DNA from 4 places in the Paenibacillus nitricinens genome. Region 1 is predicted to be linked to each of the others. Evidence: a T-box and tRNA genes for the amino acid it is inferred to sense, from the RefSeq annotation. Region 1 holds a T-box; the other regions hold tRNA genes.
The links. The T-box of region 1 lies ahead of ACN6KS_RS26690 (glutamine--tRNA ligase/YqeY domain fusion protein). A T-box ahead of a tRNA ligase gene usually reads a tRNA of that ligase, here a tRNA-Gln.
Positions count from the first base shown of each region.

Region 2: it has a tRNA-Gln gene. The T-box ahead of ACN6KS_RS26690 (glutamine--tRNA ligase/YqeY domain fusion protein) is inferred to sense a tRNA for this amino acid. The anticodon was not compared.
Region 3: it has a tRNA-Gln gene. The T-box ahead of ACN6KS_RS26690 (glutamine--tRNA ligase/YqeY domain fusion protein) is inferred to sense a tRNA for this amino acid. The anticodon was not compared.
Region 4: it has a tRNA-Gln gene. The T-box ahead of ACN6KS_RS26690 (glutamine--tRNA ligase/YqeY domain fusion protein) is inferred to sense a tRNA for this amino acid. The anticodon was not compared.

Region 1 covers NZ_CP183948.1:5,999,122-6,006,493, forward strand. Annotated here, with positions in the region: gene ACN6KS_RS26685 (Nramp family divalent metal transporter) at 1-55, opposite strand, end outside; gene ACN6KS_RS26690 (glutamine--tRNA ligase/YqeY domain fusion protein) at 362-2,041, opposite strand; T-box leader at 2,123-2,383, opposite strand; gene ACN6KS_RS26695 (tetratricopeptide repeat protein) at 2,454-4,010, opposite strand; gene ACN6KS_RS26700 (copper amine oxidase N-terminal domain-containing protein) at 4,060-4,914, opposite strand; gene ACN6KS_RS26705 (oxalate decarboxylase family bicupin) at 5,084-6,295, shown strand; gene arsC (arsenate reductase (thioredoxin)) at 6,355-6,774, opposite strand; gene ACN6KS_RS26715 (arsenic transporter) at 6,796-7,372, opposite strand, start outside.
Region 2 covers NZ_CP183948.1:6,115,506-6,122,877, reverse strand. Annotated here, with positions in the region: rRNA gene ACN6KS_RS27300 (16S ribosomal RNA) at 286-1,843, shown strand; rRNA gene rrf (5S ribosomal RNA) at 1,968-2,084, shown strand; tRNA gene ACN6KS_RS27290 (tRNA-Ile) at 2,130-2,206, shown strand; tRNA gene ACN6KS_RS27285 (tRNA-Ala) at 2,227-2,302, shown strand; rRNA gene ACN6KS_RS27280 (23S ribosomal RNA) at 2,543-5,470, shown strand; rRNA gene rrf (5S ribosomal RNA) at 5,546-5,662, shown strand; tRNA gene ACN6KS_RS27270 (tRNA-Asn) at 5,669-5,744, shown strand; tRNA gene ACN6KS_RS27265 (tRNA-Thr) at 5,746-5,821, shown strand; tRNA gene ACN6KS_RS27260 (tRNA-Glu) at 5,833-5,907, shown strand; tRNA gene ACN6KS_RS27255 (tRNA-Val) at 5,948-6,023, shown strand; tRNA gene ACN6KS_RS27250 (tRNA-Gln) at 6,067-6,141, shown strand; tRNA gene ACN6KS_RS27245 (tRNA-Lys) at 6,147-6,219, shown strand; tRNA gene ACN6KS_RS27240 (tRNA-Leu) at 6,235-6,318, shown strand; tRNA gene ACN6KS_RS27235 (tRNA-Gly) at 6,325-6,399, shown strand; tRNA gene ACN6KS_RS27230 (tRNA-Arg) at 6,407-6,483, shown strand; tRNA gene ACN6KS_RS27225 (tRNA-Pro) at 6,512-6,585, shown strand; tRNA gene ACN6KS_RS27220 (tRNA-Gly) at 6,598-6,671, shown strand; tRNA gene ACN6KS_RS27215 (tRNA-Pro) at 6,686-6,759, shown strand; gene ACN6KS_RS27210 (ImmA/IrrE family metallo-endopeptidase) at 6,861-7,274, opposite strand; gene ACN6KS_RS27205 (helix-turn-helix domain-containing protein) at 7,306-7,372, opposite strand, start outside.
Region 3 covers NZ_CP183948.1:5,884,622-5,891,993, reverse strand. Annotated here, with positions in the region: rRNA gene ACN6KS_RS26195 (23S ribosomal RNA) at 1-1,449, shown strand, start outside; tRNA gene ACN6KS_RS26190 (tRNA-Asn) at 1,510-1,585, shown strand; tRNA gene ACN6KS_RS26185 (tRNA-Ser) at 1,589-1,681, shown strand; tRNA gene ACN6KS_RS26180 (tRNA-Glu) at 1,700-1,774, shown strand; tRNA gene ACN6KS_RS26175 (tRNA-Val) at 1,830-1,905, shown strand; tRNA gene ACN6KS_RS26170 (tRNA-Met) at 1,923-1,999, shown strand; tRNA gene ACN6KS_RS26165 (tRNA-Asp) at 2,026-2,103, shown strand; tRNA gene ACN6KS_RS26160 (tRNA-Phe) at 2,114-2,189, shown strand; tRNA gene ACN6KS_RS26155 (tRNA-Thr) at 2,217-2,292, shown strand; tRNA gene ACN6KS_RS26150 (tRNA-Tyr) at 2,298-2,383, shown strand; tRNA gene ACN6KS_RS26145 (tRNA-Trp) at 2,389-2,462, shown strand; tRNA gene ACN6KS_RS26140 (tRNA-His) at 2,486-2,561, shown strand; tRNA gene ACN6KS_RS26135 (tRNA-His) at 2,607-2,682, shown strand; tRNA gene ACN6KS_RS26130 (tRNA-Gln) at 2,702-2,776, shown strand; tRNA gene ACN6KS_RS26125 (tRNA-Gly) at 2,783-2,857, shown strand; tRNA gene ACN6KS_RS26120 (tRNA-Cys) at 2,868-2,941, shown strand; tRNA gene ACN6KS_RS26115 (tRNA-Leu) at 2,956-3,034, shown strand; gene ACN6KS_RS26110 (AraC family transcriptional regulator) at 3,169-3,918, opposite strand; gene ACN6KS_RS26105 (BMP family ABC transporter substrate-binding protein) at 4,245-5,384, shown strand; gene ACN6KS_RS26100 (ABC transporter ATP-binding protein) at 5,487-7,049, shown strand; gene ACN6KS_RS26095 (ABC transporter permease) at 7,042-7,372, shown strand, end outside.
Region 4 covers NZ_CP183948.1:951,796-959,167, reverse strand. Annotated here, with positions in the region: gene katA (catalase KatA) at 1-506, shown strand, start outside; gene ACN6KS_RS04295 (sporulation protein Cse60) at 662-856, opposite strand; gene ACN6KS_RS04290 (GreA/GreB family elongation factor) at 1,251-1,706, shown strand; gene ACN6KS_RS04285 (YdeI/OmpD-associated family protein) at 1,808-2,272, opposite strand; tRNA gene ACN6KS_RS04280 (tRNA-Gly) at 2,377-2,447, opposite strand; tRNA gene ACN6KS_RS04275 (tRNA-Pro) at 2,460-2,533, opposite strand; tRNA gene ACN6KS_RS04270 (tRNA-Arg) at 2,564-2,640, opposite strand; tRNA gene ACN6KS_RS04265 (tRNA-Gly) at 2,649-2,723, opposite strand; tRNA gene ACN6KS_RS04260 (tRNA-Leu) at 2,730-2,813, opposite strand; tRNA gene ACN6KS_RS04255 (tRNA-Lys) at 2,829-2,904, opposite strand; tRNA gene ACN6KS_RS04250 (tRNA-Gln) at 2,973-3,047, opposite strand; tRNA gene ACN6KS_RS04245 (tRNA-Asp) at 3,064-3,141, opposite strand; tRNA gene ACN6KS_RS04240 (tRNA-Met) at 3,167-3,243, opposite strand; tRNA gene ACN6KS_RS04235 (tRNA-Met) at 3,316-3,392, opposite strand; tRNA gene ACN6KS_RS04230 (tRNA-Val) at 3,410-3,485, opposite strand; tRNA gene ACN6KS_RS04225 (tRNA-Glu) at 3,492-3,563, opposite strand; tRNA gene ACN6KS_RS04220 (tRNA-Ser) at 3,580-3,672, opposite strand; tRNA gene ACN6KS_RS04215 (tRNA-Asn) at 3,678-3,753, opposite strand; tRNA gene ACN6KS_RS04210 (tRNA-Ile) at 3,757-3,833, opposite strand; rRNA gene rrf (5S ribosomal RNA) at 3,891-4,007, opposite strand; rRNA gene ACN6KS_RS04200 (23S ribosomal RNA) at 4,083-7,011, opposite strand; rRNA gene ACN6KS_RS04195 (16S ribosomal RNA) at 7,245-7,372, opposite strand, start outside.

The DNA.
Region 1 (7,372 bases):
TGGTCTCCCCATTAAGTACGGCCTGCGCCGAAATGGAGTTTTTATGTTGTCTCATTTGCGGTTGTTCTATATGTGGTTTTTCTATTAAAGTTTGTTCCAACATGTCAATTCCTCCTCTTGCCCAAAAAAAGTTGTCTATATACACGAAAGTTTCCTATGTGCAACTTATATTTAAAGTATATGCTCATTCCTGAAAAATGTAAATATGTTTCATAAGAAATTTTCATATGCTTGTCCACCTACGACCAAGAACAAAAAAAGCTGGACGATGATCAGAAATTACCCGATCTTCGCCCAGCTTAAGCCAATTACTCCGAAATGCTTATGGTGTGAGACTTTGAATATCTCTATGTGCTGTGAATTACGAATTTTTCTTCCATGTATCCTTCAGCGGTACAATTCGGTTCAGTACCAGCTTATCTGCTGTGGTATATTTCTTATCCACACAGAAGAATCCATGCCGGATGAATTGAAATTTATCTTCTGGAAGTGCACTCGCCATGGAAGGCTCCAACAAACAATCTTTCAGAATGGTTAGAGAATCTGGATTAAGATACGCGTCCCAGCGTTCATCCTCTTCTTTAGGACCCTCGTTATCTTTTAGCAACCTCTCATATTGATGAACTTCCGCCTTGATCGCGTGCTCAGCCGATACCCAGTGGATGGTCGCCTTAACCTTCCGTTCATTAAATCCGCTTCCACTCTTCGTTCTCGGATCATAGGTGCAGCGAAGCTCTATAACTTCTCCAGTTGCTTCGTCCTTGAGCACCTCATTGCACTTAACGAAGTAGGCGCCCTTTAACCTAACCTCATTCCCTATGGTCAGCCTGTGATAACCTTTGGGTGGCTCCTCCATGAAATCCTCTTGTTCAATATAAAGCGTCCGTGAAAAAGGAACTTCCCTTTCCCCAAGCGTCTTATCCTCACTGTTATTCTCAATCTTCAGCCATTCGCTTTGATTCTCAGGGTAGTTAGTAATAACTACCTTTAGAGGCTTTAGAACAGCCATCACGCTAGTTGCCTTCGCCTTCAAATCTTGTCTTAGCGAATGCTCCAACATGGCAATATCTACAATGGTGCTATTCCTAACAAATCCAATTTCCTTCACAAAATTCCGAATACTCTCCGGCGTAAAACCTCTTCTCCGCAGTCCGCGAAGCGTTGGAAGTCTTGGATCATCCCAGCCATCCACATAATGTCCTGTAACCAGTTGTCTAATATACCGTTTGCTAGTAACGACGCCGGTGATATTTACGCGTCCGAACTCCCTTTGCTTTGGAGCCTCAGGGGTATCCAGTTCATTCAGCACCCACTCATACAGTGGTCGATGATCCTTAAACTCAATCGAACATAGGGAATGCGTAATCCCTTCGATCGCATCTTGTATAGGATGGGCAAAATCATACATCGGATAGATGCACCAATCGTTGCCTGTTCTATAATGCTCCGCATGAATGATTCTGTAAATCACTGGATCACGCAAGTTGATATTAGGTGAGCTCATATCTATTTTGGCCCGTAATACTCTGGCTCCCGTCGGATAGGCTCCATTCCTCATCTCCGTGAATAACTTCAAATTCTCTTCCACAGAACGCTCCCGATAAGGACTGTTCGTTCCCGGCTCCGTAAGCGTTCCTCTATAAGCTGACACCTCTTCAGGTGATAAATCGCAGACGTAGGCTTTCCCTTTTCGGATTAACTTTACCGCGCTATTATATATTTTATCTGAATAGTCTGATCCGTAGAAAGTATGGTCTGGCGGGTAGCCCATCCATAGCATATCTTCGCAAATAGCATTTACATACTCCAGATCCTCTTTTAAAGGATTGGTGTCATCGAACCGCAAATGGAACTTTCCGCCATACTTCTTCGCCGTCGTATAGTTCGTGTGAATAGCATACGCGCTGCCAATATGCAGATACCCATTAGGCTCCGGTGGGAATCTCGTGCAAATATCTCTACTGTAAGTCCCAGCTTCCAGCTCTTCTTGAATCAATCTGTCGATGTAACTCTCTGCTAATACTTCCGGTTCCTTGTTCATTGTTATTACCTCCTGTTTATGAGTGATATCCGCTTTGTTCATCTGCAAAATAAAAAGAACCTCACCTCCAAGACTTATGGTCTTGGGGACGAAATTCTCGCGGTACCACCCCAGGTTCATTAATATGTCGCCATATTAATCTCATCAAGTACGGCAATGCATCTTACGCAGTGCTTATACTCTAGCTCTATAACAGGAGCTCCCGTCATACCATCCCCGTCGATCGGTTCCGATATGCCGCTCAGAGGCTTGTTTCGATACAATCGTCCTTACCCTATTCTCATCATCCAGGGCTCTCTGTGAAGGAATGAATGTATTTACTCTTCTCGTCATCGCGTTTAATTATTTTGTATAGGATACCAAATAGAGGGTCCTATGTAAATGGTGCTTTCACTTCTATTTAGCTTACTCTCTATTCCTCGCTCAAAGCCGTTATCAGTTCCAATACCACTTCATTATCCGGCTCTACAGCCAAAGCTCTACGCGCGTATTCCAGTGCAGCCCCTTCAGCTCCAAGCTCATAGTTACAAATGGCCATGCTATAAAGCACTGATGCTAACGGTTCTTCCGTGTTGATATGCTTAGAACGCTCTAAGTAGACTAATGCCTCCTCGAACTTATCCATTTCATACAGCAGTAATCCAGCGTCCAATGAGAGGTCATAGCTCTGTTCCATCGGATAATAACCTGTCCACATGAGCTGTATGCCTTGCTGGAGATCCAGCATTTCTTCATCACTAGCGTCGGGTAACAGCTCCGAAATCTTCTCAGCACTATGGATAAACCATTCCGCTTCGTACCCACCCAAACGCCAAAAGGCCAAAATTTCCTGCAGTCCCATCGTATCTAATTGCAGATCCATCCATTCCTTCATACTGAAGAAATCATCCGGACCAAAACGCTCTATAAACCGCTTGTAACCCAGCCGAGTGTTCGTATAACTTTGAGGGGCTTCCACCATAAGAATACATCCAATGTTCAGGTTCTTATAGTGATGTGTAGTAAATAAAGAGTGTGCCCCTTTTTGTTCCAACATATGCTGGATCGCATGATAATTCGCCGTTAAGGAGAAACTACCGTGATGAATTAGCATAGGCGGTTCCGCAAATTCCCAATTCTCTATTCGGTGATCCCCCTTATCCGCTGTAAGGAGTACGAACCCTTCTGTAGACAACCTAGCCAGCCGCTCCAGACAAGTAAGCCCCACCACAGGAAACAGAATATGTGAATCCTCCAGCTTCTGCTGATAAAGTTTTATAACATCGTGATAAGGGTAAGTCTCCGCTTCGTAACTAGCCCCACGACGATAATGATACTGTGGAATGATTGTGCCCAGAACATCTGAGGGGTTATCCGAATCTGCATCCTTTGAATACTGAATAGATACCTCACATTCAAATATTTTACCTTCATCCACATAAATCAATTCCTGCGGGATACTATCAAAAAAATAATTCGCAACAAGCAGCAGCGGCTGCTGTAAATCACCGGGCCTGATACTGAGCTTCGCACGTACTAAATACAGTTCAGTATCCTGTACTGCATCAAAACGTGCGAAATCAAGAATACCCTGCTCTACGAATGGAAGTAAGCTTGGGTGCTGCTGCCAGCTGGTTATATTTTTAGCAGGCAAATCACTCATCACATAACGAAAAGGAGGAATTGGAGTCCCTGCGTAATCTATGATTTCGCAAAGCTTCTCAAGGATATGAAACGCTAATCGTCCCGCCCCTGCCCCTAATTCCAGTATGGTAACTGTTTCAGAGAAATGTCCTTGTCCAGCCCGATCTTGCAGAAATCCGAAGATCATTTCCGCATAGGCAGTCGCTATCATAGGATTACTCGTAATATACTGTGGGACCTGATCATTATTCCAAGCCTTTAATCCCTGTTCCTCATAATAAGCTCGTTGCAATTCCCAAATTGGCGCTTCACTGAAGCGATAGCGCTGCCCTTCTTTACCTGTCATCTATTTCTTAACCTGCTCTCTATATATCTTGTTGAACATGCAATGATCCTTACTCCGCTCTCAAGGTACGTGATCTGAAAATGACATATTCGGCCTCTGCCGGAATGGAAACGGAAAATGACAATAATGCCGCTTTGGAGGTTAACGAATCAGGCCCTTTTAACGTTTGGTAGTAAGAGTTCCCTTTACTGTCCACACTCACCAGCTCCAGTTCCGCATTCCCTTTAGGGATAACAAAGCCAGAAGTATTTTGCACGCCTAAGGTTAGTCTGAATTCTTTCCCAGATGGAGTCTGTGTTAGCTTAAATGGATATAACGGATATGGATGGGCTGTCGTTTCCACTGGGTAAGGGGCAAGCGCTCGATCCGCCTCAGGCTTTGCCCATTCCTCGCCTTTTCTGGCGCCAATACCAAGGGTTAATTTATTCACATTATTGAACTGAGTTTCCCAGCGAAATGTCTTTAACCCCTCTAGAATAGGGGATGCTGGAACAAATAGGATTCCATCCTTGATCTCTGGGGCGATCCCTAATGAATCTTCTGTCTCCCCATTAAATTCTGCCTCAAGTTGCCCTGCTTTAATCTTTCCAACCGATCGATCCAATAGTGAAACCGTAACACTATTCGTTAACGCGTCATAGAGCAAATCTGCACCAATCGCACTCGAGAAAGCCCGAATCGGCACCATTAATTTACCTGATTTAAAATAAGGAGCGAGTTTACCTGGAAAAAGGACGTAATACCCCCCGTATGATAGTGGCATTACCTGAGTCCCTAACTGAACAGCTGCCGACACCGATGTAGGTGTAACCGCGGAACCCGCGGCGAACATGATTACCAATAGACCTATGACATAAGCTCTTATTCTCCCTAATCGTTGCAAGGACTCCTTAATGTGATTCATCTCAAACCCCTCTCCCTCTCTACTCCGTCTAGAACAAAGCCTCTATTAGTAATAATCAATGATCCCCTTCCGCATGTCAACTTGTTCCACTTCTGCTATTCATCATAAAAGACAGGATTCCGCATATATTTTCATTGAGTTATTTAGAATCATGAAAGGAGTGCGATGGATGACTGCAGATGGACAGGATTCGCCAAGAAAGACAAATATCCCCCAGCCCATTCGAAGTGATGGCGCAGGGGGATTAGATAAAGGACCGCGTGATATCATGCGGGATTTGGAGAATCCGGACATGTTTGTCCCTCCCGTGACCGATGCCGGTCTCGTCCCCAATTTAAAATTTTCTTTCTCCGATGCACATATGCAGCTTAATCATGGTGGCTGGTCGAGAGAGGTGACGGTCAGAGACCTCCCCATCGCCACTACACTAGCTGGCGTCAACATGAGCCTAACCCCCGGTGGAGTACGTGAACTCCATTGGCATCAGCAAGCGGAATGGTCTTATATGCTGCTAGGTCGAGCTCGAATTACTTCCGTAGATCAAAATGGTCGAAACTTCATCGCAGATGTGGGGCCAGGTGATCTATGGTATTTTCCGCCAGGTATTCCCCACTCTATACAAGGTCTTGAAGAAGGCTGTGAGTTTCTGCTAGTATTCGACGATGGAAGTTTCTCTGATCTAAACACCTTGTCCATTTCCGATTGGTTTGCCCATACTCCGAAAGAAGTTCTTTCGGCTAACTTTGGGGTGCCTGCCGCTGCATTTGACTCTATTCCCACCGAACAGGTCTATATTTATCAGGATCGGGTTCCGGGCTCATTGCAAAGTCAAAAAGTAGAATCTCCATACGGTGAGATTCCACAAACCTTTAAATATTCCTTATTGGCTCAGCCTCCGCTGAAGACTCCCGGCGGGAGCGTCAGAATTGTCGATTCCAGTAACTTTCCGATCTCCAAAACCGTCGCTGCCGCATTGGTAGAAATTGAACCCGGAGGGATGAGAGAGCTGCACTGGCATCCAAATAACGATGAATGGCAGTATTATCTTACCGGAAAAGGACGCATGACCGTATTCGCTGGAAATGGTGTAGCACGAACCTTTAATTATAGAGCAGGTGATGTAGGATATGTTCCTTTTGCGTTTGGACATTATATTCAGAATACAGGCGATGACTCCTTATGGTTCCTTGAAATGTTCAAAAGCGATCGTTTTGCCGACGTTTCTCTGAATCAATGGATGGCTCTCACTCCCCAAGAATTGGTTCAAAGTAATCTGAACGTTGGACCAGAGGTTATAAACGCCTTAAGGAAAGTGAAATGGCCCGTTGTGAAATACCCTGAGCCAAGTAAAAACGCCTCCGGCTTTCCTAAAGGACGATAAATGTTATGCTGGAAATATAAGGATAAGGTATAAAAAGAAAAGGATACTTCACCTGGTAACTATTCACCGGTCTCCGCAAATCGTTTGATTCTTTCCTCAATCTGGTCACGCACACGCTGGAACACTGCCCACTTCTCTTCATCGGTCCCTTGCGCTTTTGCCGGATCATCGAAGCCCCAGTGTTCCCGTTTGACCTTCGGAGGCGTCATTGGACATTTATCCGCAGCGTCCCCACATAACGTAACGACTAGATCAGCATTATTCAGCAGATTAGAATCAATCATATCCGAGGTCTGTCCGGTGATATCTATGCCTACTTCGCTCATGGCTTGTACAGCTTTTGGATTTAGACCATGGGCTTCAATTCCAGCGCTATACACGTTCCATGCTTCCCCTAGATAACGCTTCGCCCAGCCCTCAGCCATCTGACTCCGGCAAGAGTTTCCTGTACATAAAAAATAAATCGTTTTCTTGTTCATCTTGATCTTCCCCTTTTCAAATTAAGTAATCAACAACCACAGATAAAGACCTAAAAGTGTAATAAACAACGTTGGAATAGTTAATATAATACCCGTCTTAAAATACGTTCCCCAGGATATCTTCACCCCTTTGGCCGAAAGCACATGGAGCCACAGCAGCGTTGCTAGTGAGCCAATCGGGGTGATTTTAGGCCCTAAGTCTGAACCTATAACATTCGCATATATTAACGCCTCTTTAATAACTCCGGTTGTATGCGTTGCATCAATTGCGAGTGCGTCAATCATTACAGTAGGCAGATTATTCATCAATGATGAGATCAATGCAGCAATGAACCCCATACCCATAGTTGCAGCGAATAGACCCTCATCAGCAATCATTCCTATCGCCTTAGCGAGCAGATCAGTTAGACCCGCATTCCGAAGTCCATATACCACGACATACATTCCAATGGAGAAGAACACAATCGCCCAAGGTGCTCCTGTAAGCACTTCTTTCACCTTGACGGAAGGGCTTCTTCTCGCGAGGAGCATGAACACAATTGCAATGATTCCCACAACCACTGATACCGGAATCTTCAAGAATCCACTAACGAAATAC
Region 2 (7,372 bases), 120 kb from region 1:
GCTCGTGATAAATTATATCTCGCGCTCCTTTTGCTTGTGTAAAAGGGAAGCGAAAGGCAAGAAAAATTGAAAAAAACTTTTTCGAAAAAAAGACTTGCCAAACAATGAAACACTGTGATATATTATAAAGGTCGCCGCTGACAAACAACGACGACGAAATGAGAGACATTGATCTTTGAAAACTGAACAACGAGTGAGTGGGAAATCACGAAAGTGAAATCCAAAATTAGAGAATTAATTTTCTCGTCAGATGTTTCAAAATGAGCATATCGCTCTTTTCAATACTAATTGGAGAGTTTGATCCTGGCTCAGGACGAACGCTGGCGGCGTGCCTAATACATGCAAGTCGAGCGGAGTTATTTTGAAAGCTTGCTTTCAAAATAACTTAGCGGCGGACGGGTGAGTAACACGTAGGCAACCTGCCCCTTAGACTGGGATAACTACCGGAAACGGTAGCTAATACCGGATAATTTCTTTTTTCTCCTGAAGAAAGAATGAAAGACGGAGCAATCTGTCACTGAGGGATGGGCCTGCGGCGCATTAGCTAGTTGGTGGGGTAACGGCCCACCAAGGCGACGATGCGTAGCCGACCTGAGAGGGTGAACGGCCACACTGGGACTGAGACACGGCCCAGACTCCTACGGGAGGCAGCAGTAGGGAATCTTCCGCAATGGACGAAAGTCTGACGGAGCAACGCCGCGTGAGTGATGAAGGTTTTCGGATCGTAAAGCTCTGTTGCCAGGGAAGAACGTCCGGTAGAGTAACTGCTATCGGAGTGACGGTACCTGAGAAGAAAGCCCCGGCTAACTACGTGCCAGCAGCCGCGGTAATACGTAGGGGGCAAGCGTTGTCCGGAATTATTGGGCGTAAAGCGCGCGCAGGCGGTCATTTAAGTCTGGTGTTTAAACCTTGGGCTCAACCTGAGGTCGCACTGGAAACTGGGTGACTTGAGTACAGAAGAGGAAAGTGGAATTCCACGTGTAGCGGTGAAATGCGTAGATATGTGGAGGAACACCAGTGGCGAAGGCGACTTTCTGGGCTGTAACTGACGCTGAGGCGCGAAAGCGTGGGGAGCAAACAGGATTAGATACCCTGGTAGTCCACGCCGTAAACGATGAGTGCTAGGTGTTAGGGGTTTCGATACCCTTGGTGCCGAAGTTAACACAGTAAGCACTCCGCCTGGGGAGTACGGTCGCAAGACTGAAACTCAAAGGAATTGACGGGGACCCGCACAAGCAGTGGAGTATGTGGTTTAATTCGAAGCAACGCGAAGAACCTTACCAGGTCTTGACATCCCTCTGAATCTGCTAGAGATAGCAGCGGCCTTCGGGACAGAGGAGACAGGTGGTGCATGGTTGTCGTCAGCTCGTGTCGTGAGATGTTGGGTTAAGTCCCGCAACGAGCGCAACCCTTAACTTTAGTTGCCAGCAAGTAATGTTGGGCACTCTAGAGTGACTGCCGGTGACAAACCGGAGGAAGGTGGGGATGACGTCAAATCATCATGCCCCTTATGACCTGGGCTACACACGTACTACAATGGCCGGTACAACGGGAAGCGAAGCCGCGAGGTGAAGCCAATCCCATCAAAGCCGGTCTCAGTTCGGATTGCAGGCTGCAACTCGCCTGCATGAAGTCGGAATTGCTAGTAATCGCGGATCAGCATGCCGCGGTGAATACGTTCCCGGGTCTTGTACACACCGCCCGTCACACCACGAGAGTTTACAACACCCGAAGTCGGTGGGGTAACCCGCAAGGGAGCCAGCCGCCGAAGGTGGGGTAGATGATTGGGGTGAAGTCGTAACAAGGTAGCCGTATCGGAAGGTGCGGCTGGATCACCTCCTTTCTATGGAGAATCGTCTTTTGCAATGAAGACATTCAAATCGGAAGTTAAACTTCCACAATAGAACCTTCGGGTTCGAACACTCACTCGTGTTCAGTTTTGAAAGAGTAAGTCTCTTTCATATACGTTTGGTGGCGATAGCGGAGGGGTTCCACACGTACCCATCCCGAACACGACCGTTAAGCCCTCCAGCGCCGATGGTACTTGGACCGAAGGGTCCTGGGAGAGTAGGACGCCGCCAAGCGGACAACCATTCATTGGTTGATTCACAATGTTATATATGTTATATGGGCTTTTAGCTCAGTTGGTTAGAGCGCACCTCTGATAAGGGTGAGGTCGGTGGTTCGAGTCCACCAAGGCCCACCATATAACTTTATATCTTTTATGGGGCCATAGCTCAGCTGGGAGAGCGCCTGCCTTGCAAGCAGGAGGTCAGCGGTTCGATCCCGCTTGGCTCCACCATAATTTTAATTTAATACCTTCTTTAAACATTGATCCTTGAAAACTGGATACCGAAACGAATTTGCGTTTTAGAACATCTTTTAAGCTAAACTTGTGTAAACAAGTGAAGAATTAATAGTGATGCTGAGCGAAGGTTTTGGATTGTAAGCGACTTTTGGCTTTAAACAGAAATGCGAACGGATTTATTCGAGAGCGCTGTTTAAAACAAGATGAGCGAATAAGCCAATAACCAGAGCGATTGGTTAAGCTAATAAGAGCACACGGAGGATGCCTAGGCGCCAGGAGCCGACGAAGGACGTGGCGAACAACGAAACTGCCTCGGGGAGCTGTAAGCAAGCTTTGATCCGGGGGTGTCCGAATGGGGAAACCCAGCTGTGGTAATTCGCAGTTACTCATCTCTGAACACATAGGAGATGTAGAGGCAGACCAGGGGAACTGAAACATCTAAGTACCCTGAGGAAGAGAAAACAATAGTGATTCCGTCAGTAGCGGCGAGCGAACGCGGAACAGCCTAAACCTAAGAGCTTGCTCTTAGGGGTTGTGGGACGTCTCACATGGAGTTACAAAGGAATATGGTAGGCGAAGAGGTCTGGAAAGGCCCGCGATAGAGGTAAAAGCCCTGTAGCCTAAACTGTGTTCTCTCCGAGACGGATCCCGAGTAGTGCGGGGCACGTGAAACCCCGTATGAATCCAGCAGGACCATCTGCTAAGGCTAAATACTACCTGGCGACCGATAGTGAAACAGTACCGTGAGGGAAAGGTGAAAAGCACCCCGGAAGGGGAGTGAAATAGAACCTGAAACCGTGTGCTTACAAAAAGTCAGAGCCCTATTAATGGGTGATGGCGTGCCTTTTGTAGAATGAACCGGCGAGTTACGTTTAACATGCAAGGTTAAGTCGAGAAGACGGAGCCGCAGCGAAAGCGAGTCTGAATAGGGCGATTTAGTATGTGGACGTAGACCCGAAACCGTGTGATCTACCCCTGTCCAGGGTGAAGGTGCGGTAACACGCACTGGAGGCCCGAACCCACGCATGTTGAAAAATGCGGGGATGAGGTGGGGGTAGCGGAGAAATTCCAATCGAACTCGGAGATAGCTGGTTCTCCCCGAAATAGCTTTAGGGCTAGCCTCGGTATAAGAGTAGTGGAGGTAGAGCACTGATTGGGTGCGGGGTCCGCAAGGATTACCAAGCTCAGTCAAACTCCGAATGCCATATACTTATTGCCGGGAGTCAGACAGTGAGTGCTAAGATCCATTGTCAAAAGGGAAACAGCCCAGACCATCAGCTAAGGTCCCCAAGTGTGTGTTAAGTGGGAAAGGATGTGGAGTTGCACAGACAACCAGGATGTTGGCTTAGAAGCAGCCACCATTGAAAGAGTGCGTAATAGCTCACTGGTCGAGTGACTCTGCGCCGAAAATGTAACGGGGCTAAACACACCACCGAAGCTATGGCTAGATACTATGTATCTGGGGTAGGGGAGCGTTGTATGTGGGTTGAAGGTGTACCGTAAGGAGCGCTGGACAGCATACAAGTGAGAATGCCGGTATGAGTAACGAAAAGATCAGTGAGAATCTGATCCGCCGAAAGCCCAAGGTTTCCTGAGGAAGGCTCGTCCGCTCAGGGTAAGTCGGGACCTAAGGCGAGGCCGAAAGGCGTAGTCGAAGGACAACAGTTTGAAATTACTGTACCACCGTAATCCGCTATGAGCGATGGGGTGACGCAGGAGGGTAGTGACGCGGACTGATGGATATGTCCGTCTAAGCAGTGAGGCTGATGTGTAGGCAAATCCGCACATCGTTAAGGCTGGGCTGTGATGGGGAGCGAAAATTACAGTAGCGAAGGTCATGATCTCACACTGCCAAGAAAAGCCTCTAGCCAGGAGAAGGTGCCCGTACCGCAAACCGACACAGGTAGGCGAGAAGAGAATTCTAAGGCGCGCGGAAGAACTCTCGTTAAGGAACTCGGCAAAATGACCCCGTAACTTCGGGAGAAGGGGTGCCCCGGTAGTGTGAATAGCACGAGGGGGCCGCAGTGAAAAGGCCCAAGCGACTGTTTAGCAAAAACACAGGTCTGTGCGAAGCCGCAAGGCGAAGTATACGGGCTGACGCCTGCCCGGTGCTGGAAGGTTAAGGGGAGTGGTTAGGAGCAATCCGAAGCTATGAACCGAAGCCCCAGTAAACGGCGGCCGTAACTATAACGGTCCTAAGGTAGCGAAATTCCTTGTCAGGTAAATTCTGACCCGCACGAATGGCGTAACGACTTGGGCGCTGTCTCAACGAGAGATCCGGTGAAATTTTAATACCTGTGAAGATGCAGGTTACCCGCGACAAGACGGAAAGACCCCATGGAGCTTTACTGCAGCTTGATATTGAATTTGGGTACGATCTGTACAGGATAGGTGGGAGCCGTAGAAATCGGAGCGCAAGCTTCGGTGGAGGCGCCGTTGGGATACCACCCTGATCGTATCTAGGTTCTAACCTAGTACCGTAATCCGGTACGGGGACCGTGTCAGGCGGGCAGTTTGACTGGGGCGGTCGCCTCCTAAAGAGTAACGGAGGCGTTCCAAGGTTCCCTCAGAATGGTTGGAAATCATTCGAAGAGTGCAAAGGCATAAGGGAGCTTGACTGCGAGACCTACAAGTCGAGCAGGGACGAAAGTCGGACTTAGTGATCCGGTGGTACCGCATGGAAGGGCCATCGCTCAACGGATAAAAGCTACCCTGGGGATAACAGGCTTATCTCCCCCAAGAGTCCACATCGACGGGGAGGTTTGGCACCTCGATGTCGGCTCATCGCATCCTGGGGCTGAAGTAGGTCCCAAGGGTTGGGCTGTTCGCCCATTAAAGCGGTACGCGAGCTGGGTTCAGAACGTCGTGAGACAGTTCGGTCCCTATCTGTCGTGGGCGCAGGAAATTTGAGAGGAGCTGTCCTTAGTACGAGAGGACCGGGATGGACGTACCGCTGGTGCACCAGTTGTTTCGCCAGAAGCATGGCTGGGTAGCTACGTACGGACGGGATAAGCGCTGAAAGCATCTAAGCGTGAAGCCCCCCTCAAGATGAGATTTCCCAATTAGTAAGACCCCTTGAAGACGACGAGGTAGATAGGTTGGAGGTGGAAGTGCAGTAATGCATGGAGCTGACCAATACTAATCGGTCGAGGGCTTATCCTATATTTAAAACGCAAATTCAATTCGGATTCAGTTTTCAGGCGACTCAAGCCTGAGCATTTACGCTGTAAATGCCCGTTTGGTGGCGATAGCGGAGGGGTTCCACGCGTACCCATCCCGAACACGACCGTTAAGCCCTCCAGCGCCGATGGTACTTGGACCGAAGGGTCCTGGGAGAGTAGGACGTTGCCAAGCGGATATTCCCTGATAGCTCAGTTGGTAGAGCACTCGACTGTTAATCGAGTTGTCACAGGTTCGAGCCCTGTTCGGGGAGCCATGCTCTCATAGCTCAGCAGGTAGAGTGCTTCCATGGTAAGGAAGAGGTCACCGGTTCGAATCCGGTTGAGAGCTCCACAGATTTGCAAGGCCCGTTGGTCAAGGGGTTAAGACACCTCCCTTTCACGGAGGTAACATGGGTTCGAATCCCATACGGGTCACCAACTTTTACTTGTACTTACCCTTAGAGGGTCCCATAGATATGGAGGCTTAGCTCAGCTGGGAGAGCATCTGCCTTACAAGCAGAGGGTCGGGGGTTCGATCCCCTCAGCCTCCACCATAATCTTCCTGAGAGATTGTGGGCAACATAGAGTTACCATCAATGGGGATTAGCCAAGTGGTAAGGCAACGGACTTTGACTCCGTCACTCATAGGTTCGAATCCTATATCCCCAGCCAAGTGCGAGCCATTAGCTCAGTTGGTAGAGCACCTGACTTTTAATCAGGGTGTCGAAGGTTCGAGTCCTTCATGGCTCACTTTTATTATTACATGCGCGTGTGGCGGAATGGCAGACGCACCAGACTTAGGATCTGGCGTTTCACGACGTGGGGGTTCAAGTCCCTTCACGCGCACCACTTATTGCGGACGTGGCTCAGCGGTAGAGCATCGCCTTGCCAAGGCGAGGGTCGCGGGTTCGATTCCCGTCGTCCGCTCCATAATTTTGCGCCCTTAGCTCAGCTGGATAGAGCGTTTGACTACGAATCAAAAGGCCGGGAGTTCGAATCTCTCAGGGCGCGCCATTTTTATTAAGCACTTATAGTATTATAACGGGATGTAGCTCAGCTTGGTAGAGCACCTGGTTTGGGACCAGGGGGTCGCATGTTCAAATCGTGTCATCCCGATTTTTCACCTTTGCGGGTGTAGTTCAATGGTAGAACTTCAGCCTTCCAAGCTGATAGCGTGGGTTCGATTCCCATCACCCGCTCCATAATTTTATAGTAACGGGATGTAGCTCAGCTTGGTAGAGCACCTGGTTTGGGACCAGGGGGTCGCATGTTCAAATCGTGTCATCCCGATACTCAGCTTAATTGCTCTTAGATAGCTCTTACTTCGGTAAGAGCTTTTTTTGTTATGTATAGAATTAAAACACGCATAAATTCATATAACATATGTTCTATCATTCTTCCAAAAGAAACTGTACTTCTGATGGAATGCCAATCCGTAGATAATAACTTTTACAGGATTCTTCTTGCTCAGGATTACTGCCTATGGATAGTAGCTTTACAGCAAAAACGTTAGCTTGACGCTCAAGCTTGCCAGGAGAGAAGTAAGAGCTTTCTTCCAGGAAAAAGCGGTTAATCCCCTTGTGAAGGCGATCATGACCTAATTCATGCGCACAAACGAAGCGCTGCCACTCAACTGGCAACTCATTATGAATGACGATAAATCTTCTTCTTAGTTTTCGGTAATATAATCCCTTTGTGCCTGTCCCAAGGTTCATGAAACGAATGTGAATACCTAGCGCTGAGGCTAGTTCGAACGGACAGTTGGTTTTATATTTTTTAATCAGATTATTAATCAGTTCATCCATATTCTTCACCTGCAGCATGTTAGTGTAGTTATTAAGTGTTGTTAGATTTATTTCTCTTGTTCATCTGTTTGGCTTCCCAGAATAATCCGGTCAGTACA
Region 3 (7,372 bases), 110 kb from region 1:
CAGGAGGGTAGTGACGCGGACTGATGGATATGTCCGTCTAAGCAGTGAGGCTGATGTGTAGGCAAATCCGCACATCGTTAAGGCTGGGCTGTGATGGGGAGCGAAAATTACAGTAGCGAAGGTCATGATCTCACACTGCCAAGAAAAGCCTCTAGCCAGGAGAAGGTGCCCGTACCGCAAACCGACACAGGTAGGCGAGAAGAGAATTCTAAGGCGCGCGGAAGAACTCTCGTTAAGGAACTCGGCAAAATGACCCCGTAACTTCGGGAGAAGGGGTGCCCCGGTAGTGTGAATAGCACGAGGGGGCCGCAGTGAAAAGGCCCAAGCGACTGTTTAGCAAAAACACAGGTCTGTGCGAAGCCGCAAGGCGAAGTATACGGGCTGACGCCTGCCCGGTGCTGGAAGGTTAAGGGGAGTGGTTAGGGGTAACCCGAAGCTATGAACCGAAGCCCCAGTAAACGGCGGCCGTAACTATAACGGTCCTAAGGTAGCGAAATTCCTTGTCAGGTAAATTCTGACCCGCACGAATGGCGTAACGACTTGGGCGCTGTCTCAACGAGAGATCCGGTGAAATTTTAATACCTGTGAAGATGCAGGTTACCCGCGACAAGACGGAAAGACCCCATGGAGCTTTACTGCAGCTTGATATTGAATTTGGGTACGATCTGTACAGGATAGGTGGGAGCCGTAGAAATCGGAGCGCAAGCTTCGGTGGAGGCGCCGTTGGGATACCACCCTGATCGTATCTAGGTTCTAACCTAGTACCGTAATCCGGTACGGGGACCGTGTCAGGCGGGCAGTTTGACTGGGGCGGTCGCCTCCTAAAGAGTAACGGAGGCGTTCCAAGGTTCCCTCAGAATGGTTGGAAATCATTCGAAGAGTGCAAAGGCATAAGGGAGCTTGACTGCGAGACCTACAAGTCGAGCAGGGACGAAAGTCGGACTTAGTGATCCGGTGGTACCGCATGGAAGGGCCATCGCTCAACGGATAAAAGCTACCCTGGGGATAACAGGCTTATCTCCCCCAAGAGTCCACATCGACGGGGAGGTTTGGCACCTCGATGTCGGCTCATCGCATCCTGGGGCTGAAGTAGGTCCCAAGGGTTGGGCTGTTCGCCCATTAAAGCGGTACGCGAGCTGGGTTCAGAACGTCGTGAGACAGTTCGGTCCCTATCTGTCGTGGGCGCAGGAAATTTGAGAGGAGCTGTCCTTAGTACGAGAGGACCGGGATGGACGTACCGCTGGTGCATCAGTTGTTCCGCCAGGAGCATGGCTGAGTAGCTACGTACGGACGGGATAAGCGCTGAAAGCATCTAAGCGTGAAGCCCCCCTCAAGATGAGATTTCCCAATTAGTAAGACCCCTTGAAGACGACGAGGTAGATAGGTTGGAGGTGGAAGTGCAGTAATGCATGGAGCTGACCAATACTAATCGGTCGAGGGCTTATCCTATACTTAAAACGCAAATTCAATTCGGATTCAGTTTTCAGGCATCAAGCCTGGTATGAATATTCCCTGATAGCTCAGTTGGTAGAGCACTCGACTGTTAATCGAGTTGTCACAGGTTCGAGTCCTGTTCGGGGAGCCATATGGAGAGGTGTCCGAGTTTGGCCGAAGGAGCACGATTGGAAATCGTGTAGGCGCCACAAGCGTCTCGAGGGTTCGAATCCCTCTCTCTCCGCCACAAATTTTTACTTAGTATGGCCCGTTGGTCAAGGGGTTAAGACACCTCCCTTTCACGGAGGTAACATGGGTTCGAATCCCATACGGGTCACCAAATTTTCACTTGATTTTACATAGTGGACTTTGGTACAATAACAATTGTTGTTTATGGAGGCTTAGCTCAGCTGGGAGAGCATCTGCCTTACAAGCAGAGGGTCGGGGGTTCGATCCCCTCAGCCTCCACCATATTCATTTAAGAACGACGCGGGGTGGAGCAGCCCGGTAGCTCGTCGGGCTCATAACCCGAAGGCCGCAGGTTCAAATCCTGCCCCCGCAACCAATTTTCATCAAGAAATTATATCTTTTGGAACCGTGGTGTAGTTGGCCTAACATGCCTGCCTGTCACGCAGGAGATCGCGAGTTCGAATCTCGTCGGTTCCGCCATTTTTACCTTGGCTCGATAGCTCAGTCGGTAGAGCAGAGGACTGAAAATCCTCGTGTCGGCGGTTCGAATCCGTCTCGAGCCACCATGATTTTCACAATAGAATGAGTGCCATGCCGGTGTAGCTCAATTGGTAGAGCAACTGACTTGTAATCAGTAGGTTGGGGGTTCAAGTCCTCTCGCCGGCACCATCCTTGGAGGATTAGCGAAGTGGCCAAACGCATCAGACTGTAAATCTGCTCACGTAAGTGTTCGGTGGTTCGAATCCATCATCCTCCACCAGTTTTAGGGGCATAGTTTAAAGGTAGAACAACGGTCTCCAAAACCGTTGGTGTGGGTTCAATTCCTGCTGCCCCTGCCAAATTCTTTCTAAAGTTTAATATGGCGATCGTGGCGAAGGGGTTAACGCACCGGATTGTGGTTCCGGCATTCGTGGGTTCGAGACCCATCGGTCGCCCCATTTACTTTAACAAAGAAGAATGGCAACGAATTTCAGTTTAATATGGCGACTGTGGCGAAGGGGTTAACGCACCGGATTGTGGTTCCGGCATTCGTGGGTTCGAGACCCATCAGTCGCCCCATTTTACTTTAAAATGTTATTGGGGATTAGCCAAGCGGTAAGGCAACGGACTTTGACTCCGTCATGCATAGGTTCAAATCCTATATCCCCAGCCATTTTATGCGGACGTGGCTCAGCGGTAGAGCATCGCCTTGCCAAGGCGAGGGTCGCGGGTTCGATTCCCGTCGTCCGCTCCATATTTTACATGGCGCCATAGCCAAGTGGTAAGGCAAAGCTCTGCAAAAGCTTTATCCCCAGTTCAAATCTGGGTGGCGCCTCCATTAAGTTCATATGTGCCGGCGTGGCGGAATGGCAGACGCGCTCGACTCAAAATCGAGAGGGAAACCGTGGAGGTTCGAGTCCTCTCGCCGGTATATCAAAAAGGTTTGTAAAGTCGCTTGTATAAGCAACTTTACAAACCTTTTTTCTTTGTCTTTGAGCTTTTATTCTTAAGCCGTTGAATTAGAGGCGTCTCTAATTCAACGGCCTTTTTGTGTGGAGTGTTGTTTTATTGACTGCTTAGGCGGAATGCTCGTGGAGTGAGACCAATTTCACGTTTAAACATATTGCAAAATTGGGCGTCATTCACAAACCCAGCAGCAGCTGATACTTCAGAGATATGCATTTGGGTATGTTGCAAGAGAGACTTTGCATAATCCAGACGTTTCAATAGTAGATAGCGTAGAGGTGAAGCACCGAATCGCTCTTTAAATAAATGGCGGAAACGATCATAGCTGTATCCAGACATCTCAGAAAGTGTTGCGACCGATAGCTTATGGCGGTAATGCTCATTCATATAGTTTAGAACATATTGGACTCTGTCTTCCGTTGGCGATTGAAATCCAGATGCGCTAAGAAGCCGTATCAGATGAACAGTGATTTCGCTCATTTGCAGGTTCAATAGTTCAGAGAATCCATCTTGTTTGCGCGTAAACTCTGCTTTCATTCGAAGCAAGATCTCTAGAACAGTATGGTCTTTATCATCTTCATATACGCCTTGCAAATTCTCCATATTTGGGTGATTTGAATGGAAGCCTACAAATAGTATAGTAGCATCCTCGCGATGATTCTCGTCATGTTTATGATTGGGTGGTATCAGCGCGAATGAAGAAGAACGAAAATGATAACTTCGCGAACCTACATTAGTAGTTCCTAATCCGTTTAAATAATAGACTAGTTCATAACATTCATGCTGGTGTGGTGGAATATAGGTATTAACCTCATGTGCTGCATTTACAATATATAGAACACGATCCATGATGACCCTCCATTAATTATGTTTTAGCCGAATCGTACAAAAATATGACCGAAATCATATAATTATTTTCATTAATATTTGATATGATCGTATCAATAAATCCGGAAATTAGCAACCTGACTGGCCATCTCGTTCGGGAATTAGTCGGATTATTTGTGAAAATGATAATTTTATCTCTATTTTAGAGTCTATTCGTTAAAATCATTGAATTATTAACAATGTAACCTGCAATATGAGAGTTTCCATCTAAATCGTGAAACATGCAATGGACTAAGAAGGAGAATCTCTCAAATTACTAACCAACTATAAATAGGGGGAATAGAAAAGTGAAAAAGAAAGTTCTTTCTTTGTTGTTACTAGTAGTAATGGTAATGGTCACAGCCTGTGGAAATAATACGTCGAGTAATGGGTCTTCCACGGATGCAGGATCTAATGCAGCTGAAGGTGGAGAACCGGGTTCAGGGGATAAACTCAAAGTTGTACTTCTGATTCCAGGTACGCTTGGGGATAAATCATTCTTTGACTCTGCGAATAGCGGTTTGCAAAAGGTTAAGGATGAACTTGGTGCAGAAACAAAGGTTGTAGAAATGGGTGTCGATAAAACGAAATGGGAGCCTACGTTTAACGATATCGCCGCTGAGGACTGGGATGTTATTATTTCTGGCGGATCAGAAATTACAGAGATGTTTAATGCAACGGCTGAATTATATCCAGACAAAAAATTCATTAACTATGATACCGATATAGATGAAGCACCAGAGAATATGTACAACATGTCTTATGCGACAAATGAAGTATCTTTTCTGGCAGGTGCTGTAGCAGCACTAGCTACTCAATCTGATATGGCTAATGCTAATCCTGAGAATGTGATCGGATTTGTAGGCGGCATGGACATTCCAGGAATTAACGCTTTCCTGGTAGGCTACATTCAGGGCGCTCAATATGTTGATCCTGAGGTGAAGGTCGCTGTATCCTATGCTGGTGATTTCGTTAACCCGGCTAAAGGTAAGGAGCTTTCGTTGATTCAATACAACTCCGGTGTAGATGTTATTTTTAACGTAGCTGGCGGTACAGGTCTTGGGATCTTTGATGCAGCTAAAGAGAAGAAGAAATACGCTATTGGCGTAGACTCCGATCAGGCGATGTTGCTTAACACAACAGATAGCGAAAAAGCAAACTTGATTGTTACTTCTTCTATTAAAAAGATTGATATGGCTATTCTGGGTGCCGTGAAGAAATTACAAGAGGGTACGCTTGAAATGGGTAAACGTGATGTGTTGAGCTTTGTAGATGATGGTGTGGGCATTGCAGAAAATGATATCTATAAAAATATCTTCCCTGCTGATCTTCAGGCTAAAGTTGAAGAAGTGAAGCAAAAGCTGATCAACAAAGAAATTACAGTAGATAATGCTATGGGAATGGAAACCTCTGAAGTAGAAGCCATTCGTAACGCAGTTAAGCCTTAAGTATAGCTATAAAGTGATAAACCTACAGTTGGAGATTCTTCTTTCAGAAGAATTCCAGCTGTATATTTTTGCAGACCTCCAAGTCGAAAGGCGTTGAGACCTATGAACAAAGCTCTGCTGGAAATGCGGGGAATTACCAAGGTGTATCCCAATGGTGTCGTTGCAAATAAAGACGTGCATTTTTCTTTACGTGAGGGAGAAATTCATGCGATTGCGGGCGAAAACGGCGCTGGTAAATCAACTTTAATGAAGATCATGTTCGGCATGGAAGAGCCTAGTGAAGGTGAAATCTTTATCAAGGGTGAAAAAGTGAAGCTGCAATCTGCTCAGGATGCCATTGATAGAGGAATTGGTATGGTCCACCAGCATTTTATGCTGGTCCCTTCTTTTACGGTAGCAGAGAACATGGTGCTGGGTATGGAGCCCCGTAAGGGGGTTGGCATCCATTATGCAGAAGCTGTACGCATGACCGAAGAGACTGCGAAGAAATACAATTTGGCAGTGGATCCAAAAGCAAAAGTGGAGGATCTCACGGTTAGTATGAAGCAAAAGGTTGAAATTCTGAAGGCGCTGCTGCGAGGTGCAAAAATCCTCGTTCTGGATGAGCCGACCGCAGTGTTGACCCCGCAGGAAACAGAGGAATTGTTCCGGGAGCTTAAGCAGTTAAGAGAGCAGGGACATACGATTGTTTTTATTTCACACAAATTGAAAGAAGTGAAAGCGATCTGCGACAGAATTACGATCATGCGTAGTGGACGTAGTGAAGGTGTTTTCCAAACGAAGGATGTCACGGAGCAAGAAATCTCACGCCTTATGGTGGGCAGAGACGTCGTGTTGAAATACGACAAGGAGATTCTGTCTATTGGCGAGCCGGTACTCACTGTGCAAGCTCTAGGTGTAAATGATGCACACGGCAAAGCGTTGCTAACAGATATCAACTTTGCAGTACGCGGGGGACAAATTATCGGGATTGCTGGTGTAGAAGGGAATGGGCAGACACAGCTCATTGAGGCTCTTACGGGTAGCCTAAGAGGGGTCTCAAGCCAAGGCTCTGTGCTAGTGAAGGGAAAAGATATTCGTGAATCGGATATTTTGGATATTCGTAAGCTAGGCGTTTCCTATATCCCAGAGGATCGGATGCATCAAGGGATAGCCAGTGATGCGAGCATAGCGGATAATCTGCTGTCTACTCAGTATCGTACAAAAGCTATGAATAAAGGTCCCTTTTTAAATGGATCACGAATTGCCAAGCTTGCAGTATCACTTGTAGAAGAATTTAAAGTCCGCTGTTCGGGACCTTCTCAGCCAATAGGAATGTTATCAGGTGGTAACATGCAGAAGGTAGTAGTGGCAAGAGAGTGTTCTACAGAACCGCAACTGCTTATTGCAGAGCAGCCGACAAGGGGCGTAGATATAGGCGCGGCGCAGTTCATACATCAAAAGCTGTTGGAGCTGCGCTCAGACGATTGCGCTATTTTGCTAGTGTCAGCAGACTTAAATGAGATCTTGGAGATCAGCGATAGTCTACTAGTGATGTATGAAGGAAAGATTGTTGCCTTTTTCGAGGAGCCTTCCAAGGTTAGTGAAGAAGAATTAGGGCTTTATATGCTAGGGATTCATCGACAGGACGAGGAGCAAATCAGGAGGGCCGTAAATCATGTTTAAAGTAAAATATTTTGAATACATTCGAACATCGGCAGTCATCGTAATTGCACTCGCTATTGCTTTTCTGATCATCTCATTGGTCAGTAATCAGCCGGTGAAGACAATTGGGATATTCCTATTTGAGCCGCTATCCAGTAAAGGCCATATCGGTAATGTGATTGAGATGGCCATTCCGCTCATGTTCACTGGATTAGCAGTTTCTTTGTTGTTCCGGGCAAATATGTTCAACTTGGGAGCTGAAGGGATTTTCTATTTCTCCGGTGTTGTGACTTCCGTGTTGGCTATTCATTTAACGCTGGACGGGTGGCTTCATCCGATCGTAG
Region 4 (7,372 bases), 1.7 Mb from region 1:
GCTCTTTCATCCCTGGTATTGAAGCTTCTCCTGATAAATTACTACAGGGTCGACTGTTTGCTTACGGCGATGCTCATCGTCACCGTGTAGGTCCTAACCATAACAGCCTGCCTATCAACCGTCCAAAAGTAGAAGTGAAGAACTATCAACGTGACGGTGGCATGGCACTCGGCAACAATGGCGGATCCGGCGCTTATTACGAGCCTAACAGCTTAGGTGGACCTAAAGAAGCACCACAATACAAAACCTCACCCTTCGAAGTATCTGGAAATGCCGACAGTGTCTCCTATAATAGTGACGATCACTATACACAACCTGGTGACTTGTATCGCTTATTGAGTGAAGAAGAGCGTATCCGTCTTGTTCAAAATATCGTAGGTGCTATGACCCCCGTTGAAAGTAACGATATTAAACTTCGCCAAATTGTTCATTTCTATAAAGCTGATCCGGAATTGGGACAGCGTATCGCTTCCGGTTTAGGATTATCCGTTCCAGACGGTATATAAGACTGTAAATGCACTTATACAATCAAAGAGGACCTTTACCCGTAGATGGGAAAGGTCCTCTTTTTAATAAGAAAAGCTAAAACATATAATATATTAGAACAATCACGATGCATAGCGTGGAGACAACAGATAAGCACGAAAAAAAAGTATTCCAGTTATTGCCCTTCATTTGTCTTATACACGACCAGTATACTGCTTCTTTGATGCTCTGCCCCATCACGTGAAGATTTAACTACCGAACCGTAACGGATATTCACAACCTGTTCCTCACGCAGCCCTGCCAAGAACTCATTAGCTTTATTCTCAGCATACGAATTATCAGCATCTACAAACTCTTTTACTTGAATCATCCTGATCTCTCCTTTAATAAATTATAGTTACTTTTTATGTCTAGATTCTATAGGTAAACTCAACGAAATGTACATGGCGTATCACTCCCCTGGTAACATTTAATGTAAATTTATCTTCGAAATATAGTATAGGCATTCCGCAGTTTTCTACGAAATGCCCATAACATCAGCCTATCATAGCACCCAACTATACAATAGTCAAACGTTTTAAATACAATATTTAGTAAGAATTAATTGCCTTTGCAAAATGGATTGGATTTACATATAGAAGCTGTTATACTGATCAGAAGGTTCCCTCTGGGGGACCTCTATTTGTATAGGAGGGATTGTACAATGGCAACGCGTCATAACAAATTTGCAAAGAATGTGCTACTTAGAGGGGGTGAAATCTACTATGAACCATAGTCTAATTTATGAAGGCTCAAGGACACAATTGGTCCAGCAGCTTATTTATTTTGATGAGGAAAAAATCGCATTTCTAAATCAGTATTTCCCGGAACGAAGCAAACAAAGAAGTAATGCTGAAACGCTGTTGTCCCGTTATTGCTCCGAGTTGGAACAATTACTTTCCCGTTTTAATGGTGAAGAATTGAATTCACTCGTATTGATTGGAAGTCAGCTTCAGCTACGCTACTTAGACGACAATACTACAGATACCTACACCATCGTATTTCCAAACCAGGCAGAACCCAATGATAACAAGATTTCAATGTTCTCGCCTATTGGCATGCAGTTGCTGTTAGCTCAGATCGGCAGTACATGTCAGCTAGCTATACCTTCAGGTGAGTTATCAGTAAAAATCGAAAGTATTAAGTTTGTGAATTGTGGTGAGGTAGCCGTTCTTATTTAAGCCAACTCGCACATATCACCAACATTAACAGCGTCCCTTTCCAATCTTATGGAAGAGGACGCTGTTCATCTATTCAGCCTGCTAAGCACTTCTTCATACTCTTATTTAAGCCTTAAGCCTTCACCCAGTTTACTGACTGATTTATCGATACGAGATGCTCTGGTTTCAGGTTTTTTCGCTGCTTCGATCCAAGACACATATTCCTTCTGATAAGAATAAGCTAGACCGTTAAAATAAGCTTCTGCCTGCTCATGGCTACTCAGCGCATCAAGGAAATCCTCTGGGGCTTCTACCTCCCGTAATTGATGATCTTGCTCCATCGTCATACGCACAATATCACCAGGTTGAGCTTTGGCTAGATCCCTTAGTTCTTTCTTTACCACCATAAAATGCTTTCCGTTTCCATGGGGCATAAGCGTTCCTCTATAGGGGATTCCATTTACACTTCCTTTTACCTGTATTCTGGACTTTGTTTCAAATATTTGTTCGGCATCAAAAGGGACGTTAAGATAAGTCCAGCTCCCGCTTGCATCAGGCCGCACTAATTTAGCTTCGAATTCAAACATAGCTACATCCCCCTCAACTAAAATCCTATGTTCTATTGTATCCATTCGAATGTAACTATACAAAAAAACACCTATCTATAATAGATAGGTGTTTCTTAATTATAAGCGGGTGATGGGAATCGAACCCACGCTATCAGCTTGGAAGGCTGAAGTTCTACCATTGAACTACACCCGCAAAGGTATAAAATCGGGATGACACGATTTGAACATGCGACCCCCTGGTCCCAAACCAGGTGCTCTACCAAGCTGAGCTACATCCCGTCAAAACATGTAATTACTTCGTAATAAAAATGGCGCGCCCTGAGAGATTCGAACTCCCGGCCTTTTGATTCGTAGTCAAACGCTCTATCCAGCTGAGCTAAGGGCGCAAAAATTATGGAGCGGAAGACGGGAATCGAACCCGCGACCCTCGCCTTGGCAAGGCGATGCTCTACCGCTGAGCCACTTCCGCAAAATATGGTGCGCGTGAAGGGACTTGAACCCCCACGTCGTGAAACGCCAGATCCTAAGTCTGGTGCGTCTGCCATTCCGCCACACGCGCACACTTTAAAAATAATGGTGAGCCATGAAGGACTCGAACCTTCGACACCCTGATTAAAAGTCAGGTGCTCTACCAACTGAGCTAATGGCTCGCAAGATGGGGTCCCCGAAAAGTATTCGGATTCACCTTCAGAGAGTAACTTCACTTTTTGGGGTGAAGTGGCTGGGGATATAGGATTTGAACCTATGCATGACGGAGTCAAAGTCCGTTGCCTTACCGCTTGGCTAATCCCCAACAATAATTAACTAAATGGCGGAACCGACGAGATTCGAACTCGCGATCTCCTGCGTGACAGGCAGGCATGTTAGGCCAACTACACCACGGTTCCAAAGACATAATGCATAAGTGAAAATTGGTTGCGGGGGCAGGATTTGAACCTGCGGCCTTCGGGTTATGAGCCCGACGAGCTACCGGGCTGCTCCACCCCGCGTCATTTAATAATTATATACTATTCATTTACACTTCGCCAGCTAGTCCCAAAACATCATGCTTAAGGAAAATTTGGTTGCGGGGGCAGGATTTGAACCTGCGGCCTTCGGGTTATGAGCCCGACGAGCTACCGGGCTGCTCCACCCCGCGTCGTTCTTAAATGAATATGGTGGAGGCTGAGGGGATCGAACCCCCGACCCTCTGCTTGTAAGGCAGATGCTCTCCCAGCTGAGCTAAGCCTCCATGTTATGACCCGTATGGGATTCGAACCCATGTTACCTCCGTGAAAGGGAGGTGTCTTAACCCCTTGACCAACGGGCCATGCTAATAAAATTTGTGGCGGAGAGAGAGGGATTCGAACCCTCGAGACGCTTGTGGCGCCTACACGATTTCCAATCGTGCTCCTTCGGCCAAACTCGGACACCTCTCCATAAATGGCTCCCCGAACAGGACTCGAACCTGTGACAACTCGATTAACAGTCGAGTGCTCTACCAACTGAGCTATCAGGGAATATGGTGGGCCTTAGTGGACTCGAACCACCGACCTCACCCTTATCAGGGGTGCGCTCTAACCAGCTGAGCTAAAGGCCCTTTTAAGACATTTAAATATTAAGGGCAAAAAAAATACCACGGGTAATGTGGTTGTCCGCTTGGCGGCGTCCTACTCTCCCAGGACCCTTCGGTCCAAGTACCATCGGCGCTGGAGGGCTTAACGGTCGTGTTCGGGATGGGTACGTGTGGAACCCCTCCGCTATCGCCACCAAACGGGCATTTACATCGTAAATGCTCAGGCTTGAGTCGCCTGAAAACTGAATCCGAATCGAATTTGCGTCTTAAATATAGGATAAGCCCTCGACCGATTAGTATTGGTCAGCTCCATGCATTACTGCACTTCCACCTCCAACCTATCTACCTCGTCGTCTTCAAGGGGTCTTACTAATTGGGAAATCTCATCTTGAGGGGGGCTTCACGCTTAGATGCTTTCAGCGCTTATCCCGTCCGTACGTAGCTACTCAGCCATGCTCCTGGCGGAACAACTGATGCACCAGCGGTACGTCCATCCCGGTCCTCTCGTACTAAGGACAGCTCCTCTCAAATTTCCTGCGCCCACGACAGATAGGGACCGAACTGTCTCACGACGTTCTGAACCCAGCTCGCGTACCGCTTTAATGGGCGAACAGCCCAACCCTTGGGACCTACTTCAGCCCCAGGATGCGATGAGCCGACATCGAGGTGCCAAACCTCCCCGTCGATGTGGACTCTTGGGGGAGATAAGCCTGTTATCCCCAGGGTAGCTTTTATCCGTTGAGCGATGGCCCTTCCATGCGGTACCACCGGATCACTAAGTCCGACTTTCGTCCCTGCTCGACTTGTAGGTCTTGCAGTCAAGCTCCCTTATGCCTTTGCACTCTTCGAATGATTTCCAACCATTCTGAGGGAACCTTGGAACGCCTCCGTTACTCTTTAGGAGGCGACCGCCCCAGTCAAACTGCCCGCCTGACACGGTCCCCGTACCGGATTACGGTACTAGGTTAGAACCTAGATACGATCAGGGTGGTATCCCAACGGCGCCTCCACCGAAGCTTGCGCTCCGATTTCTACGGCTCCCACCTATCCTGTACAGATCGTACCCAAATTCAATATCAAGCTGCAGTAAAGCTCCATGGGGTCTTTCCGTCTTGTCGCGGGTAACCTGCATCTTCACAGGTATTAAAATTTCACCGGATCTCTCGTTGAGACAGCGCCCAAGTCGTTACGCCATTCGTGCGGGTCAGAATTTACCTGACAAGGAATTTCGCTACCTTAGGACCGTTATAGTTACGGCCGCCGTTTACTGGGGCTTCGGTTCATAGCTTCGGGTTACCCCTAACCACTCCCCTTAACCTTCCAGCACCGGGCAGGCGTCAGCCCGTATACTTCGCCTTGCGGCTTCGCACAGACCTGTGTTTTTGCTAAACAGTCGCTTGGGCCTTTTCACTGCGGCCCCCTCGTGCTATTCACACTACCGGGGCACCCCTTCTCCCGAAGTTACGGGGTCATTTTGCCGAGTTCCTTAACGAGAGTTCTTCCGCGCGCCTTAGAATTCTCTTCTCGCCTACCTGTGTCGGTTTGCGGTACGGGCACCTTCTCCTGGCTAGAGGCTTTTCTTGGCAGTGTGAGATCATGACCTTCGCTACTGTAATTTTCGCTCCCCATCACAGCCCAGCCTTAATGATGTGCGGATTTGCCTACACATCAGCCTCACTGCTTAGACGGACATATCCATCAGTCCGCGTCACTACCCTCCTGCGTCACCCCATCGCTCATAGCGGATTACGGTGGTACAGTAATTTCAAACTGTTGTCCTTCGACTACGCCTTTCGGCCTCGCCTTAGGTCCCGACTTACCCTGAGCGGACGAGCCTTCCTCAGGAAACCTTGGGCTTTCGGCGGATCAGATTCTCACTGATCTTTTCGTTACTCATACCGGCATTCTCACTTGTATGCTGTCCAGCGCTCCTTACGGTACACCTTCAACCCACATACAACGCTCCCCTACCCCAGATACATACGTATCTAGCCATAGCTTCGGTGGTGTGTTTAGCCCCGTTACATTTTCGGCGCAGAGTCACTCGACCAGTGAGCTATTACGCACTCTTTCAATGGTGGCTGCTTCTAAGCCAACATCCTGGTTGTCTGTGCAACTCCACATCCTTTCCCACTTAACACACACTTGGGGACCTTAGCTGATGGTCTGGGCTGTTTCCCTTTTGACAATGGATCTTAGCACTCACTGTCTGACTCCCGGCAATAAGTATATGGCATTCGGAGTTTGACTGAGCTTGGTAATCCTTGCGGACCCCGCACCCAATCAGTGCTCTACCTCCACTACTCTTATACCGAGGCTAGCCCTAAAGCTATTTCGGGGAGAACCAGCTATCTCCGAGTTCGATTGGAATTTCTCCGCTACCCCCACCTCATCCCCGCATTTTTCAACATGCGTGGGTTCGGGCCTCCAGTGCGTGTTACCGCACCTTCACCCTGGACAGGGGTAGATCACACGGTTTCGGGTCTACGTCCACATACTCATTCGCCCTATTCAGACTCGCTTTCGCTGCGGCTCCGTCTTCTCGACTTAACCTTGCATGTTAAACGTAACTCGCCGGTTCATTCTACAAAAGGCACGCCATCACCCATTAATAGGGCTCTGACTTTTTGTAAGCACACGGTTTCAGGTTCTATTTCACTCCCCTTCCGGGGTGCTTTTCACCTTTCCCTCACGGTACTGTTTCACTATCGGTCGCCAGGTAGTATTTAGCCTTAGCAGATGGTCCTGCTGGATTCATACGGGGTTTCACGTGCCCCGCACTACTCGGGATCCGTCTCGGAGAGAACACAGTTTAGGCTACAGGGCTTTTACCTCTATCGCGGGCCTTTCCAGACCTCTTCACCTACCATATTCCTTTGTAACTCCATGTGAGACGTCCCACAACCCCTAAGAGCAAGCTCTTAGGTTTAGGCTGTTCCGCGTTCGCTCGCCGCTACTGACGGAATCACTATTGTTTTCTCTTCCTCAGGGTACTTAGATGTTTCAGTTCCCCTGGTCTGCCTCTACATCTCCTATGTGTTCAGAGATGAGTAACTGCGAATTACCACAGCTGGGTTTCCCCATTCGGACACCCCCGGATCAAAGCTTGCTTACAGCTCCCCGAGGCAGTTTCGTTGTTCGCCACGTCCTTCGTCGGCTCCTGGCGCCTAGGCATCCTCCGTGTGCTCTTATTAGCTTAACCTTGATTTTTCCTAAGAAAAATCTCACTAATAACATTTACTTGTTTGCACAAGTTGCTAAAAGATGTTCTAAAACGCAAATTCGTTTCGGTATCCAGTTTTCAAGGATCAAGTCTTACTTGAGAGCTTAAACTCTCAAAACTGAGCAACGAGTGAGTAACAGGCCTAAACCTGAGATTGTGGAAGTTTAACTTCCGATTTGAATGTCTCCATTGCAGGAAACGATTCTCCATAGAAAGGAGGTGATCCAGCCGCACCTTCCGATACGGCTACCTTGTTACGACTTCACCCCAATCATCTACCCCACCTTCGGCGGCTGGCTCCCTTGCGGGTTACCCCACCGACTTCGGGTGTTGTAAACTC